Regions from separate parts of the Arthrobacter sp. JUb119 genome, predicted to be linked through region 1. Evidence: predicted binding sites of a transcription regulator. Region 1 holds the regulator's gene; each other region holds the start of a gene.
The links. Region 1 encodes LexA, which represses DNA repair genes until DNA is damaged. Its sites were predicted from a motif close to TCGAACANNTGTTCGA; they were not measured.

Region 1 (5,281 bases):
TATCTACTGCAGGCAAAAGTTCGAGGATTGGTTGCTCGCTCATGATGTCCTTAGTGAAGAAGTAATGTGATTAGTAGGTCAAGGACCAGGCTGCGATCAGGCTCAGGCCTGCAAGTACCCACAGCGCGATGATCCATGAGATATGGGCCTTCTGGCTCTTCAGCGAGATGGCTCCGCCAATCAGGAAGGCCCCGACAACGCCCAGAATAAGGGTCCACATGCCTAGAGCGTCCCCAACCAATTGCGAAGCAGCTGCGCGCCAGCGTCCCCGGACTTCTCCGGGTGGAACTGCACTGCCGATAGCGGGCCGTTCTCGACGGCGGCCACGAAGGGCGTTCCGTGCGTCGACCAGGTCACCTGTGGCGGGGTCATCGCTGGCTGCGTTACGTCGAATTCCCACTTCTGAACAGCGTAGGAGTGCACGAAGTAGAATCGTTCACCCTCGATGCCGGCGAACAGCTTGGATCCCTCCGGCGGGCGTACCGTGTTCCAGCCCATGTGCGGGATGACATCTGACTGCAGGCGTTCAACCTTGCCCGGCCATTCGCCAATGCCTTCGGTTTTCACACCGTGTTCCACGCCTTCTTCAAAGAAGACCTGGTGTCCCACGCAGATACCCAAAACCGGCAGGCCCCCGGCAATGCGGCGACCGATCCAACGCAGGGAACCGGTTTTGGCCAGCTGCTCCATGACCGAGGCGTAGGCGCCAACACCGGGGACTACCAGGCCGTCGGCGGCCACGATCTTCTTCGGATCTGCGGTCAGTTCCACTTCGGCACCGGCGGCTTCCAAAGCGCGCACAGCGGAGCGGACGTTGCCGGACCCATAATCCAGGACAACTACTGTTTTCTTTTCCACTTACAGTGCACCCTTCGTGGATGGGATCTTGTCGCCCATGCGCTCATCGCGCTCTACCGCTTCGCGCAATGCGCGCGCGAAGGACTTGAACTGCGCTTCAACGATGTGGTGCGGGTCGCGACCCGAGAGCACCTCGATGTGAGCACAGATCTGTGCGTGGAAAGTGATGGCTTCGAAGACGTGACGGGTCATCGAACCGGTGAAGTGACCACCGATCAGGTGGTATTCCTGGCCCGCAGGCTCGCCGGAGTGCACGAGGTATGGCCGGCCCGACACATCGACTACCGAACGGGACAGGGCTTCGTCCAGTGGAGCGTAGGAGGTGCCGAAGCGGCGGATGCCGGCCTTGTTGCCCAGTGCCACGCGCAGTACTTCGCCAATGGTGATCGCGGTGTCCTCGACGGTGTGGTGAACGTCGATGTGGGTATCGCCGGTTGCACGCACGGTGAGATCGATGAGCGAATGCTTGGATAGCGCAGTCAGCATGTGGTCGTAGAACGGCACCGAGGTGCTGATCTCAGAGACACCGGTGCCATCGAGGTCCAGTTCAACGAATACGGACGATTCGCTGGTCACGCGTTCCATGCGGGCGCGACGTGCGCCAATCAATTCGGCAGACATGTCTTCCTTCGCTTGTCTTTGATTACTTCTGCGAGCCGAGCAGTTCGGCAAGTCGTTCCAAGAAGGCTGTGGTTTCCGATTCGGTTCCTGCCGTAACACGCAAGGTTCCCGGGATTCCATTGTCGCGGATGATGATGCCGGCTTCCAACAGGCCTTCCCAAATCTTGTGGGGGTCTTCGACGCCACCGAAGAAGACGAAGTTGGAGTCGGAGACCGATGGCTTGAGGCCAAGTTCCTTCAGGCGCGCGACGATGCGGTCCCGCTGGGACTTGATGTCCTCGACCTGGGCCAACAGCAACTCGATGTTCTTCAAGGCCGCGATGGCGGTTGCCTGGGTCACTGCCGACAGGTGGTACGGCAGTCGCACCAAGCGGATGGCATCGGTGACTTCTGGCGCAGCGGCCAGGTAGCCTACGCGCGCACCGGCCAGGCCGAAAGCCTTGGACATGGTGCGCGAGACAATCAGCCGCTGGCGGCCTTCGAGCAGGCTCAGCGCCGAGGTGGTGCTGGCCAAGGAGAACTCGGCGTACGCCTCATCCACGATCACCATGCCGTTATGCTCGCTCATGGCTTCATATACCGCGGTGATGACGTCCAGGCCAAGGGCCGTGCCGGTGGGGTTATTCGGAGAGCAGAGGAAAACGATGTTCGGCTTGTGCTCGCGAACCTGTGCGGCTGCGGAATCGGCGGACAACGTGAAATCTGCGGCGCGTTCACCGGCGATATATTTCGTGTCAGTACCACTGGCAAGCAGCGGGTACATGGAGTAGGTTGGGCCGAAGCTCATCACGGCACGGCCGGGGCCGCCAAAGGCTTGCAGGATTTGCTGCAGGATTTCATTGGAACCGTTAGCGGCCCAGATATTGTCCTTGGTGAGCGAGTGGCCGAGGTAATCGGCTAGGAGTTCGCGAAGCTCGGTGAACTCGCGGTCCGGATACCGGTTCAACATTGCCGCCGCCTTGGCCACCTCTTGTGCAATGGCATCGACGACTGTCGGTGGCAACGGATGGGTGTTCTCGTTGACGTTCAGCTGGATGGGCACGTCAATTTGTGGTGCGCCATAAGGGGATAGCCCGCGGAGATTCTCACGCAAGGGCAGCTGACTCAAAAGTTCACTGCGGTCATTCACGCATCAAGTCTACGTGCGCAGCGCGCCTGCCGGTGAATCCGCTACGGCCACAGGTAACAAACTCGAAGCAGGCTGGGGAAGCTAGCCGGCAAGGACCGGAATCGACAAGGTTTCGCCAACCTGGATTTCGCTGCCGGTCAGGGCATTGAGTTCGGCGATGTGGCCCACTGCCGAGGTCACGTCGTAACCGGTGGCGTAATCCCGGGCCAGGCTCCACAGCGTATCCCCTGGAATAACGGTGACATCAACGGTTCCGACTCCAACAGGAGTATCGGCTGCGGCATGCGCGTCAGAGGCAAACATGGAGATGAAGAAAGCTGCGGCGATGGTGAGTGCGAAAATGGGCATACCCACAAGCACGGCCCATCCGCGACGGTTGATGCGGATCTTCAGTGGTGCCTGGGTCTGATTTGAGTCAAGTGCGACGGTTGCCATGACTTTGTCTCCTCAAGAAATTCAAGTGATGCGAATTTGTATTCGAAAGCGTAGATTCGAAAACTTGTTCGAACCTCGTATATCTGTTCTAACAGAGGTTTGCGGAACTTGTCCAGAAGTTTTCGAACAAATCTTTGAAAGAAGCTCGCTTATCTACTAAGATTTCGAAGTAGACGAGCAATGAAAACATCTCACCATCTAGCGCCGACAGTTTGGACTTACGAACTTTCGAATGATTGCTAGGGAAGGCAAAATCTCATGTCAGCTTCACAACGCACTCCCCGATCGAATGCACGTTCGCTGACGATTCGCCAAAAGAAGATCCTGGAGACGATCCAGCGGTCAATCGGCAAGAACGGTTATCCACCATCGATGCGTGAGATTGGTGACGCAGTAGGGCTCAAGAGCCTTTCGAGCGTCACCCACCAGCTGAGCCAGCTGGAAAAGCTCGGCTATATCCGTCGAGATCCACGCCGTCCGCGCGCAATGGAAATCCTGCTGCCTCTGCAGCTGGCCGAAGACGCCGAGAAGGCCGAAGTTTCGAAGCCGGTCGAGCCAGATGCCAGCGAAGACGCCAAGATCATTGAATTGAGCACTTCCGCTGACACCACCATGGTTCCCCTGGTTGGCCGTATCGCTGCCGGCGGTCCGATCCTTGCCGAACAGTCCGTCGAAGATGTTTTCTCGTTGCCTCGTCAGCTCGTAGGCCACGGCGAACTGTTCATGCTCAAGGTTTCCGGCGATTCAATGGTTGACGCTGCGATTTGCGATGGCGACTGGGTAGTTGTCCGCCGCCAGCAGACGGCGGACAACGGCGACATCGTAGCTGCCCTGCTCGATGAAGAAGCCACGGTAAAGACTTTCCGGCAGCGTGACGGGCATACCTGGCTGCTTCCGCAGAACTCGCGCTACGAACCAATTTTGGGTGATGCCGCAACGATCATGGGACGCGTCGTCTCGGTGATGCGCTCGCTCTAGAATACGTACGGTCATTGCGCTGGTGCTTGGCACCAGCGCAATTCTCGTTTAACCCGCTATTGGCCGGCGTTCAACTCGAATTGAGCGGCCGCCGAGAAGATCATCCAGCGTTGGATTGCCGCCGAAAGCCGGCGTGGTTCCTGGTCAGCCAGATGGCGCGCCGTTGCCATGACCAGCCTCCTGGCCTGCTCCCGGCTCCGGGCTTCTATGCGGACATCATTACCGGCGAGGGCCAGATATCGGCAGAGTATCCCCGCGAACAGGTTGCCGTCTCCCCCGCTGTTGAACGAGAGGACCCCGGCAGCAGTTGACAGCGATTTCGTGGTGGCATCGATCAGTACTTTAGCGTGAGCCAGATCAGCAGGCTCGCCAAGCTCAAGCAATGCCCCGAGCACCAGGCCCTGGTTATAGGTGTAGACCGCTGGTTCCACGGCGTGTCCCTGCGTGGTCAACCGAAGTCCGTCCAGATACAGTCCTCGCTCCACGCTGAACAGATTCTTTTCCAGCCACTGGAGAAGCTCTCGCGCGGTCTCTTTCTCCCCGGTACGGGCAAAGAACAGTGCCGCCGGCGCGTTGGCTGGCGTGTTCTTGAAATCCCGCTTTCTGGACCAGTACAGGCCGCCGTCCAGCACCCCATCCATGCCGGCATGGAGCTGCCGTCCCAGCGTCCGAACTGCCGCCTCGGCAGGACGGCTCCTGTGTCCCGTCACCAGCTGCGTGAACTCTGACAGGCGGCCGCTGGCCAGGGCAAGCCAAGCCATGTCGTCGAAGAAGTAGTTGGGCAAGATCCCGAAGTTTCGAATTCGAATGCCGCGCAATAGGCCGTTGGCCCGGGCAAGCGCTTCGCGCGCCCGGTGTTCGTTGCCTTCGTCCCAGTACGATCGGCCCTCATCGATGATGGCATCCAGATAGTGCGCCTGCCACCAATAGTTCCACTCCGCAAGCGGGTGCGCGAAACCATTGAGATTGCTGAGCATGCTTCCGTCGCGCAACCGATGCGCTTTGCTGTAGCTCTGTCCAATCCACGTTCCGGGCAACCCCATGAGGCGATGCCCGAACCGCTGGTGGGTGTCGATCGCGGCTTGGTGCGCCAATTCCTGCATGGACTCCATGGTGCCTTCCGATTCGAGCTTCATCAGTTCTTGTCACAGACCTTAGTGCATCTGGAAGCATCATGCTGGTACCGGTTAAAGAACTTGAGCTGTCCCGAAGGACAGCTCAAGTTCATACTCTGGCCGCGGCTATTTCCCGCCCGGGTTC
Region 2 (5,281 bases), on a different contig from region 1:
CAACAGCAAACCGAGTCTGCCCTGTCTTATGAGCAAACTCGAACAATGCCCGCAAGAGTACCCGAAGATAAATCCCCGATCGCATCCGAGAAAGCCTCTGATCAAAAAGATCAATCAGAGCCCTCATCTTCCGAATCTCCCTATGAATATCCCCCCGCTGTGAGTTAAAAGTGTCGTTTATGTTGTTTTTACGAACAGGGATAAAACCCTTGCTGACATGACGTTTTTCTACAAAAGACTCAGCTTTCAAGATCTCGGCTTGAAGTCGCGTGTTTTTAGCATCAGTTGAGTACTTGGAGTACAAAGCGGCAAGCCCTGGAAGTCGACCAGAGGTCATTTCGCTGTCAATCTGGTGAATGTCCCACCCGGACGATACAAGCGAGCAGATAACGGCCATGCGTGCTTCAGAAGGGGATGCATAAGATCCCTCGAAAGGTGCTCCTTCTGCGATGGCGCGGGCCAGTGAAGTTTTCGGTTTGATGCGTGCAGCACTTTGGGCGGTGGGTTGAGCTGGGGTTGGAGAAGTTGTATCGGTTTCCGGTGCTGCAGCTTTGCTTACAGAACAGCGCACAGCGCTGTCGAGGAGCTGATTGATTGATTCAGCAGTGTTGCGCACTGTGAAGATCATCACTGACATGTCGAAGTCAGTGATGAGGGTTTGGCTACCACCCTTTTTGTGCCTGCTACCTGGAACGCGGATACAGCCATGCTTGGCCACACGATGCGGGGAAGCGTCCAGAGAAGCCCAGTGCGTTGCGAGGTGTTCAACGAAGAACCTGGCATCGAGGCAGGTTAGAGTCTCGTTGAGCGGAATATAGATGTGGTGGCCACCCGAGATGGAGCGGTCGACTACATACAGAATGTTGAATGAATCAAGCCAAGCCCGGCACTCTTCGAGGTCAGCATCAAGAGAGGGGAACTTCGCATCGAAGTCGAGGCAGATAGTCTGCGCCTGGCCTTCAGGGGAATAGATCATGACTGCAGCTGGACGTGCTGGTGACCCCTGGCTGATGGGACGTTCGTTGCTAGGAAGGTATTTGCCTTCGGCGTTCATCCAGCGGTAGGTGTTCCGGCCGGCGATTTTGGGTGCGAAGAAGTTCCATTGGGCATCTGCTGAGTCTGTGGATTCGCTCGCAAAATGGTATGTCCCTGTGGACAAGAGGGCATGGGAGTCCCTATATTGGTTCATAGACAGAGTAATCCTCCTGTGGGTATGCAAATGTCCCCCTTCCCTTCGGGGAAGGTTGTTAACTAAACAGTCCTTTCTTCTTTATGCGGTGGATCGGATTTATATGGATCAAACGAAACTCGCAATTTCGTTTAGATCGTGAAGGTTAGAAGCCTTCTCTGCATTACTCAGTTGGCGCTAAGTGATGCTTCAGACTTCTAAGATGAGTGGATCGGTTGGCGCTGATCCGCTCATCTTTTGTTTAACCAGCTTTGAGTTTGGGCTCCTCATTCCTTTCGGCTGCTTGCTCAGACAAGAACAAGGGAATCCCGTTTTCGTCGAGGGGTAACTGATCGGCAAGGACTTCGAGGAAGTGGCCGGCGCTCATCCCAGAACGATGAGCGATTTCTTTGAACCTGGCTCGGCTTTCGGCCGAGATGGCATAAGTTGCAGTGACTGCATCTTTTCGCATTCCGTACCCAATCCGAGGGGTCGTTGTTGATGTGCTCATGCCCTTAAACCTAACCGAATCTTTATAACGTGTGAGTGTTGATGCGGGTGTGTCGGACGAAAATTAAGTCTGAAGTGGGTTAATGTCATGATTTTTTGGAGTCTCCAAAGCTGTCCGACTGCCTCCTTGCCAAGATTTTGGTCTTTAAGCATTACTTCCGCATGCAAATATACGAGGATGAACTTTTCTTGCACCACTGTGAAATAATGTTGAGGAGACATTCGCCAGTGGGCCTTAGCGCTCCGTTATTGACTATGCAGCTTTTACTGTGAGAACTTCTGACCAATGGGTGGTGTATCTGGGACTCATCATTTCTCTTTTCATCTCCCACGCCGGACCCTGTTGCAGACCCGCTAGCCCCAGGCCAATGGACTTCACCCCGTGTTCTCGTCGAATCTGCTCTACAAGGCTGCCAATTTGTTTCTGTTCATGAGCTGAAACGAAAGGTTCGAAAGTTTCCTGCATTGCCGCCGGCCTGAGATCCGTGAGCACCACACCAGCCCTGGCATAACGCACACCCACCAGAATTTGTGGCAGCAGTTCCTTAGCCGCCTTAGTGAGGACTACGGGATCGGACGTAGGGCCAGGCAACTTAACGGTAATCGCCGGTTGGTAATTCTGCTGCTGGTTGTAATAGCTCGTCATTGCCCAGGCGCTCAGCACCCCTGCGTGTTTCTTGTGACGGTGGAGCCTGGCAGAGCCCTGCTGCGCATAGATCCCCAAAACCTGTTCCATGCCCACACGATCAGTGATCGGCTCAGCAAAAGACCTGGAAAATATCAGCTGATCCTTGATCGCGCGCTCCTCCTCCATTGGGATGCACGGAATACCGCGGAGCTCCAGCACCGTTCGCATCTGGACGATAGAAAATTTATCCCGGATCCGCACCGCATCAGCATCACGCAGATCCTTAGCCGTCCAAATCCCCAGCCCTCGCAGTCGTTTGGTGAGCCGTGGCCCGATACCCCAGATTTCCACTGCCGGCAGCCTGCTCAGCAGCGTCTCAGTTGTTTCCCGTGGCGCCCGATCCCATACGCACACGCCACGCAGCTCAGAAACGTGCTTTGCCGTCTTGTTGGCCATTTTCGCCAACGTCTTCGACCGAGCGATTCCCACGCAGACTGGCAGGCCGGTGAGCCTCAGAACCTCTGATTTGATCTTCTCCCCAAGTACCTGCAGCTCCTCTAAAGTGCCTTTGACGCCCAGGAAAGCTTCATCAATGGAGTAGACCTCCACCCAGGCAGAAAATCTAGAAAGCAGCTTCATAACACGCGAACTCATTTCCCCGTAGAGCTCGTAATTAGAGGACTTAGCAACAAGCCCGAGACGATCAGCATCTGCAGCGAGCTTGAACCACGGCGCGCCCATTTCAATGCCCAAAGCCTTAGCTTCGGAAGAGCGCGCGACGGCACAGCCGTCATTATTGCTAAGTACGATCACCGGCCGCGATTCTAGTTTGGGATCGAAGACCCGCTCGCAGGACACGTAGAAGCTATTGACGTCTACGTGTGCGATGTACTCCTGGTGAGGATTATCAGTTAATTGAGATGGTGAAGACATGTGGTGGCAACTCCCCAAATCCTGAAATCCGATAGCTCAGCAACATGTAGGTCGGGATAATCAGGGTTCTCCGCTTTCAGTACTACTCCGGTAGGTCCAAGGGAGAGCCGTTTAACGGTCATCTCTCCGTCGATCACTGCAATAACCACGTGTCCATCATGCGGTTCAACTGATCGATCAACAATAAGCTCGTCTCCATCGCTGATACCCGCATTTCGCATTGACTCACCCGATACGCGAACAATGAAGGTCGATACCTGGTCCCTAATCAGCATCTCAGAAAGATCAATTTTGGAGTCGCTGTAATCCTGGGCTGGGGACGGGTATCCCGCGCTCACTCTGCCGAGAGCTGCCGCCACGACAGCTTTAGCCGAAGTGATTGGGGCACACTGAAGTATTCGATCTATTCCCATACTGCTCAACTTTCCTTAGAACATATATTCTAACTCTAAGGCTAGGTTATGCATCGGACGGTTCGATCACCTCATGCATTCTGAACCGAACACAGATCGCAGCTAAAGCATCTTGGGAGCGAGCCGGGGCTTCTTAATAACGTTGCGATCAAAGGCATAGCTTCGAGATAGTTGATCTAAGGAAGTGAGGAGTGACTGATGGCAGACGAACTTATCAGATTAGAACGACGAAGGATTCAGCTGCAAGTGGTGCAAAAATTACTTCTACGATGCCGGCTGTGGACGTTTTTGCTTGGCATTTTCCCACTTACTGCAGTTCTGATGCAGGTATTGAATCCTGGTTCAATGCCAATGCCTCTTTTTTGGGGCTGTCTCGTATTTATCGTGCCGGCAGTAGTCTGCTTTGTGCGCATGCTTCAGTATGAAGACCGGGTCCGGGTGGTTCGGCAGTATGTGCTCGACGAAGAAGCGAATGTTAGGCTCATTTGATTCGCTGCTGCAGCGTTCAGTGCTGAAAACCGGCGAGATGTGTTGCTGATTCCATGATTTTCATCTGCCGACATGAAAGAGTGGACTGCTTTTAACTTGGAAGCCTGGGCCGAAGAGAGTATCGTTGATACTACAGAAGGTGAGGACAAGGTCCCTCATTATGAGTTTGGAAGTCTACAGAACGTATGCGTCTGTAGGCTTTTCCATTTTAAACTGGGCGGTTCTTAAGTACTCCGGGAACTTTGTTCCCGCCAGAGACCCAATTGGCCACATCTGAGTCAATACTTCGAATTATCCGCAGTGCATCTCTGAGCACGTCCATCACATCAATCTGGAATAGCGGCTCCATGTGGGATACACGGTTCCTGAGTCCGTGGACATGATTCACTAGCCAATAAGTCTTGGACCCATCTGAGTCCTGGATATTTGGGAAGGCACGGACGAGACAGTGAGTCCACATCATTTCGCGATTGATGTTCTCTTGCGAATTTCCAGCCTCAGGCGCGTGATTGGGTAAGAGATCTTTCCACATTCCGAACATCACTTGCGCTAGAACATCGTCATGCGTGACCTGGGCCCCGAATCTTCTATGCTCTGGTGCGCGCGCAATTGATTCTTTGTTTGCTCGGCTCAAAGCGCTGCTTCTCTTGCTAGAGATCAGCCCGCGCAACGGAGTTTCTGGTTCTTCAAGTAGCCAACTTGCCCTGCCGCCATTCGCCTGATTCCAGGCTTGCAGCTCACGATCCATGGCGTTACGTAAAACCACTTCGGTAATACCAAGGATCGATTGTGTTGCCGCAGTCAGCTCAAGATTCCATTGATACAGCTTCAAAGCCTTATCTTGATTTCCGTCAGCGGCATCGAGATAGGGCTGCATGCGAGAAAGATGCAGGCAATTGATGATTTTCTGTCGAGTGCTAAATGAGGCCACCGGATAATCATCCTCGATAGTCGCATGGGAATGAAATGTGAGCGCCAAGACCGCGATAGCGGTACACGCTAGTTACGGAGCCAGCGGGGATTCTAGAGAATTTCTGGGCGCTGGACGAAGACCCGCTTCGTGTCTAGATCCTATGGTTGGTGGAGGCTACTGCAACAAGAAATATCTTTTGAAATATCTATTGAGCATTTCAATACAAA
Region 3 (5,281 bases), on a different contig from region 1:
CCTTGCACGTCATCGAGCTATTGGAGGGGTTGGAACCGCGGGCGCGGGCGCTGCTGGAAGCGGCCGCGGTGCTCGGCGCGCAGGCCCGGATCGACAATATCGCCAAGCTGGTGGGCGAGGATAATCCGCTGCTGCCGATCCAGCAGATTCTCGACTCCTCGCTGGCGCAAACCCACGGCCATAGCGGGAAGGTGCGGCTCGGGTTCGAGAACGCATTGACCCAAATGGCTGTCTACCATCAGATCCCGCTGAGCACCCGCATCCGGTTGCATGCTTGCGCCGCGGACATCGTCGAGGACCAGGGGGCCAAGCTGGGCCATCGGGCCGATGCGAGCATCCTGCCCGATGGCAGCTTGTCGATGGAACTGCAAGACTACGCGCGGTCCCAAGGCAAGCGGGGCGAGTGGTCTTCGGCCGCTACCGCGTACTTCAGGGCCATGCACTTGTCCCCGGAACCGATGCGCCGCGACTCCCTGCTGCTCAACGCAGTGGATGCGATTGTCGCCGCCGGCGAGCTGCCGCGGGCGCAAACCTTCGCGCATCAGCTTTCGAGCTTGGAAAGCAGTCCGGAACGGGACGTGCTTTCCGGATACATCTCGATCCTGCAAGGCCGCGCCAACACCGCGCAGCGCTGGCTGTCCAGTGCCTGGCAGAACGCGGTCCAGCATCAGGACAACGATGTGATGGCCGCGATCGCCCAACGCCAAGTCCTCGATTCGCTGTGCCGTTTGAAGGGGCAGAAGATCATTGACTGGGCTGAGCAATCGCTGCGCCTTGCCCAGGTGGGCAGCCCGCTGGCCATTGAGAACGCAGCCATCCAAGGGCTCGGCCTGGCAATGATGGGCCGGGCTGATGAGGGGGAACAGGTCTTGATGGACCTGCTGGCCACCCTTCCGGCGGGAGCACAGCGCCAGCGCGCGGAAATGTCACTGGGCTGGGTCTACCTCGCGACCGATCGCGTGGAGCTAGCCCGGCACGAGCTCTCCGCAGCCAGCTCCACGGACTTCAGCGATGGTTCCCTGCGCATCTCGCTGTGGGCCAAAGCCTGGTCGGCGCGCGCTGAATTCCTCATGGGCGACTGGGACCAAGCGCTGGAGACGGTTCGATCCGCGCAGTCCCTGCAGGAGCGTTCTGAAATCCAGATCCTGCGTCCGCTGATCCAGCTGACCGCGGTGCAGATTCACGCATTGCGCGGCAATTGGGAGCAGGCGGATCTGCACCTACGCAAGTCGTGGGCACGCACCGGCAGCTATGCCATTATGGAGATGCCTTACCGGATGGCGCGGGCCGAGATTGCCCGGGCGCAGGCAAACCATGAAGAGGTTGTGCGGACGCTGGAACCATTGCTTCGGCTGGACCGTACGCAGGGCATCGACCAAGCAGGTTTCTGGACCTGGCAGGATACATACGCCATGGCGCTAATCCGTTGCGAACGCCTGGATGAAGCAGAAAAATTCGTACAGCCGTTGCTGGAGAGTGCTCTCGCTTCAGGCCACCAGAGCGGAGCCGCTCGATTCCTGAGCGTGCAAGGCACCTTGCTGGCAGCCCGCGGTGATATCGACGCAGCCCGTTTGGCCTTTGAAGATGCCATCCGCCGTTTGGAAGGCATCGGGTCGGTCTACCACCGGGCAAAAATTGATTTCTACTACGGGCAATGCCTGCGCCGAGCCGGCAAGCGAGCCGAATGCGTTGCGCCGTTGACCCGCGCGCTGGCGATTTTCACGCACTTCGATGCATCCGTGTACATCGACCGCTGCACTCGTGAGCTCCAGGCAAGCGGAACCGGGATGCTGCGCAGGGAGAGTGCTGACTGGTCGACGCTGACGGCGCAGGAACAAGCCGTGGCCAAGCTGGTTTGCGAAGGTGCAAGCAATCGACGTGTCGCTGAAGAGCTGTATATAGGAACCAAGACAGTGCAATACCACCTGACCAAGATCTACACGAAGCTGGCGGTCTCAAACCGTACTGAGCTTGCTGCGCTGGCGCGTTTCGACCTTGAAGGATAGTGCCTTCCGACTGAAAAAAATTTTCATTCCCGAGGGCAGCAGAACCATGCGGAGTTCGAGTTGACCTACGCGCTGTGACTGTAGATTTTTTTCATTCAGCACGAATCGCTTGAATCGAACGCGGCCGGGATTCTTGATTCAGGCCGCGTCCAGCATTGCAACCAGACTCAAAGCCGTTGCTCCTGCGAAGTATGGGTGGTGTGGTGGTGCTAGTGACTGAAAAAATTTATCGCTCGAAATCCAAATCAGGTACTGGCTCTAGCTGGTTTCGGTTCCGGGCAGGCCCTCATCTTGGCCGAGCCCCAGTACTCGCCGCACTTCGGGGGTCAATTGCACCTCGCAGGCCGCAGCCTCCTGGGGACGTTGAGGACAACGATCGTTGACATGATCAAATTTCTCCACGTTGTCCACGCTCTCGGGAACCGTGATTGACCGCAGCCCGTGCGGAGATACCCACGTCTTGGAGCCATCCGGGCAAGCGAAGACCTTCCAGCCAAGCGCGTGCTTGTACATCTGATGCTGCTTGCACAAGAGATGAGTGTTCTGCCGGGTAGTGTGGCCGCCCTGTCCATACGCTTCGATGTGATCAATTTCCGAACGATCGGGCAGGCGGCGGCAACCAGGGAAACCGCAATGCTGGTCGCGGTAACGCAGCAAATCGCGCAACCCCTGGGAAGGCCGATATTTCTTGGGCTCCACATCAATTGCGGCTCCCGTCCACGGGTCGGTCAGAACGCGCTGGAACGACGGAGCATCCGCGGCGATTTCCAACGCTACGCCGATTGGGATCGGCCCGTAACCTTCCAAATCAGCGAGGGCGCGAGCGGGATTCGCGAGCATTTCAATGGCTGGGATCGTGATGGCAACCCGTGGCTTCAGCGGCATGCCTTCCATTCCGGGCCAGCCATGCAGATACACGTCCGCAAGCACATCGGCTTCAACCTGCGTTTGCGTGCGCAGATCCTTGGAATCAGTGATCTGGGCGGCTGCCTGCTTTATCGAGTTGCGAATCGAATGGATGACATCAGCGCGGTGATGCAGCTGCAAGGTAGCCATGCCATTCTCCTCATTCCACACCTTGAGATTACGGGCTGCGAATGCGTTCTTCTGCCGGTTCTCTGCCGAATTGGGATTCATCCGGTCGTGAAAGCGACGGGCCCGCTGGTAGACGGTCTCGTCGCAGGCTGTTCTTGCCAGAGGCAGCAAATTTTCCTCCATGCGGCCGACCTGCTCCGGGGAAAGGTCTTGCGAGTATTTGACGATGTCGTGGGCGGCCTTAACGGTAATCTCACCTGCAGCGAGCGCGGCAAGGGTGGCTTTGCAGGCGTGGCGCAAGCCCTTGGCATGGAACATCCGCTTGCTGGCTTTACGGACGGATTCGCGCAATGCGACAGCTGACTCAGCTACGAAATTGGAGTTGATGACCTGCTCGCTGCCACGGTCTATGCCATAGTATTCGGCACTCTTGCTGGCTTCGGCTTCCTCGTCTGGGGTGTGGGCATGCTCGGTGGCAATCAGGTCATTGAAGGACGCGCTGACCTGCTCGACTCCGTCTGCCAGTAAAACGCAGATAGCGGCTTCAGCGCTGCTCATCAGGCGTTGGAGTTTCTTCAGGCGTTCCAATGCGTCTCCGGGCCCATCCACGGGGCCCGCATTGAATAGTTCGTCGGCAACCTGCTTGATGGGTCCGAAGAACAACTGGTGCTCGCGATGGGCGTCGAGCGCTGACGCTCTGTGCGACTCCATGCGGGTGCCCGGCGGGCGCAGTGGAAGGCGATGTTCATCGTCGTGATCGTCTAGATATGCGGGAATAGTCATAGTTAACGTTCGCGCAGATTATCGACAGTATCTTCTGGTTCGAAACCAATTGTGGATAAGTTCTAGAAAGTTTATACGAATGCGATTAAGCGTGATTCCGGCGCGAAAATCGCTAGATCAGGGAAGGCAGTAATGGGTGCCGTGCTAGTTGCTAGTTGGATGCAGGGGGCGCGGCGGGCGGGTGAAGGCAGTTCGGATGCCAAAGGCTGCCATGGCTGCGAGTATGGCAAAGGCGAGGACGCTGGCCATGTACAGGGGTGCGGCTAGATCCGCGGCGGCATCGGCGTTCCAATCGGCAAAGGTGTCGCCCACCGAGTTCATATTGGCGAAGGAAGCGAAGAAATAAGCCGGTGCGCCTAAGGCAATGATCAGGCTCCAAGCTCCGATAGCCGCCCAGGCGGGCAGCTTGCGTCCGGCGGAAACTACCGGAACGAGCCAAGAAATGGCGAGGGCGGTTCCAGTGGCTGCGAAGACCCACCCTCCAAGCGAGTCGTAATTCTGGTCCATTGAGGCCATCTCGGAAATGGTTTCATCGAGGGAGAGTCCACTTGCTGCGGTCACGGCCCAATTGTTCATGAGCAGTGAGCCGTAAGCCGCGTAAGCCACGATCATGGCGAACCCGGAGATGGCTAGAAGTTTACGCATGTCAGTAGCCTAACAGTGCACTAGTCAACTCGGTGGGATAACCAATACGCGTATGAGTTGGGCGTCCATGCTACTTCCTTGCACGATCAAGCTGTCCTGAGGCCAGCTGCCTGTATTCCAGTGCAAGAATCCGTGAATCAGATGCCCTTAGTCGGTAAGGTGCATTATGTGCCGATCGGGAGCCCAAAGCGATCGCGCGAGCGATACCACCCAGCGCCGCAATGAGGCGCCAACCGTTAGAAGGAGACTAGGGATGATCTTCACCAAAAAAGGCGACGCCGCAGTTCTGGCCAAGCTCAGCACAGCTCCAGCACCCTATCGCGAGATTGCCGAACGGCTTCACACCATAATCATGCAGAGCGCACCATCGCTGGAGCCGATCGTCCGCTGGGGACTTCCGTTTTACGTCCGGGATGGCAAAGACGTCTGCTACATCAAGCCTGACAAGGACTTCGTAGCTTTCGGTTTTGGAGAAGTCGTGAATCCTGCCTACGAGGAAGGCTCCCACATGCATCCAGTTGCATGGACTATCACCTCGCTGGATTCTGCAACGGAAGACAGGATCCGGGACCTGGTGAAGAAGGCCGCGGGCTGATCCCGAGCAAGCTAGCTGGCCGCAAGATGAACAGTGCGCCCGCTGCAGGCAGCCGCATTGCCTGGAGTCCGTCCTCAAGTGCGCCGAAGGTCCCGGCAGCGTCATTGCTGTCGGGACCTTCCGCTTCGCGTCGGTAGTACTGAGGGCAAAAGCCTAGGCGGCAAGCATCGAGGTGCCGTGCTCCTCTTCTGGCATCCATCCGGTCCAGGCCCAGTGG

Region 2: a site for LexA is predicted at 3,669-3,684, ahead of M2368_RS17300 (LexA family protein). Genes of this name have one in related genera too.
Region 3: a site for LexA is predicted at 3,888-3,903, ahead of M2368_RS13685 (HNH endonuclease signature motif containing protein). Genes of this name have one in related genera too.

Annotation. Positions count from the first base shown of each region.
Region 1 is NZ_JANUFE010000002.1:589,640-594,920, reverse strand. It holds gene priA (bifunctional 1-(5-phosphoribosyl)-5-((5-phosphoribosylamino)methylideneamino)imidazole-4-carboxamide isomerase/phosphoribosylanthranilate isomerase PriA) at 1-43, opposite strand, end outside; gene M2368_RS08805 (CG2302 family histidine operon protein) at 71-220, opposite strand; gene hisH (imidazole glycerol phosphate synthase subunit HisH) at 223-858, opposite strand; gene hisB (imidazoleglycerol-phosphate dehydratase HisB) at 859-1,479, opposite strand; gene M2368_RS08790 (histidinol-phosphate transaminase) at 1,502-2,608, opposite strand; gene M2368_RS08785 (LysM peptidoglycan-binding domain-containing protein) at 2,690-3,043, opposite strand; gene lexA (transcriptional repressor LexA) at 3,302-4,021, shown strand; gene M2368_RS08775 (glycoside hydrolase family 76 protein) at 4,078-5,157, opposite strand; gene M2368_RS08770 (ATP-dependent DNA helicase) at 5,263-5,281, opposite strand, start outside.
Region 2 is NZ_JANUFE010000008.1:91,123-96,403, forward strand. It holds gene M2368_RS17285 (winged helix-turn-helix domain-containing protein) at 1-976, opposite strand, end outside; gene M2368_RS17290 (hypothetical protein) at 1,431-1,679, opposite strand; gene M2368_RS17295 (Y-family DNA polymerase) at 1,932-3,239, opposite strand; gene M2368_RS17300 (LexA family protein) at 3,218-3,652, opposite strand; gene M2368_RS17305 (hypothetical protein) at 3,851-4,141, shown strand; gene M2368_RS17310 (hypothetical protein) at 4,350-5,120, opposite strand.
Region 3 is NZ_JANUFE010000005.1:100,230-105,510, reverse strand. It holds gene M2368_RS13690 (helix-turn-helix transcriptional regulator) at 1-2,006, shown strand, start outside; gene M2368_RS13685 (HNH endonuclease signature motif containing protein) at 2,265-3,824, opposite strand; gene M2368_RS13680 (hypothetical protein) at 3,969-4,469, opposite strand; gene M2368_RS13675 (DUF1801 domain-containing protein) at 4,723-5,064, shown strand; gene M2368_RS13670 (hypothetical protein) at 5,218-5,281, opposite strand, start outside.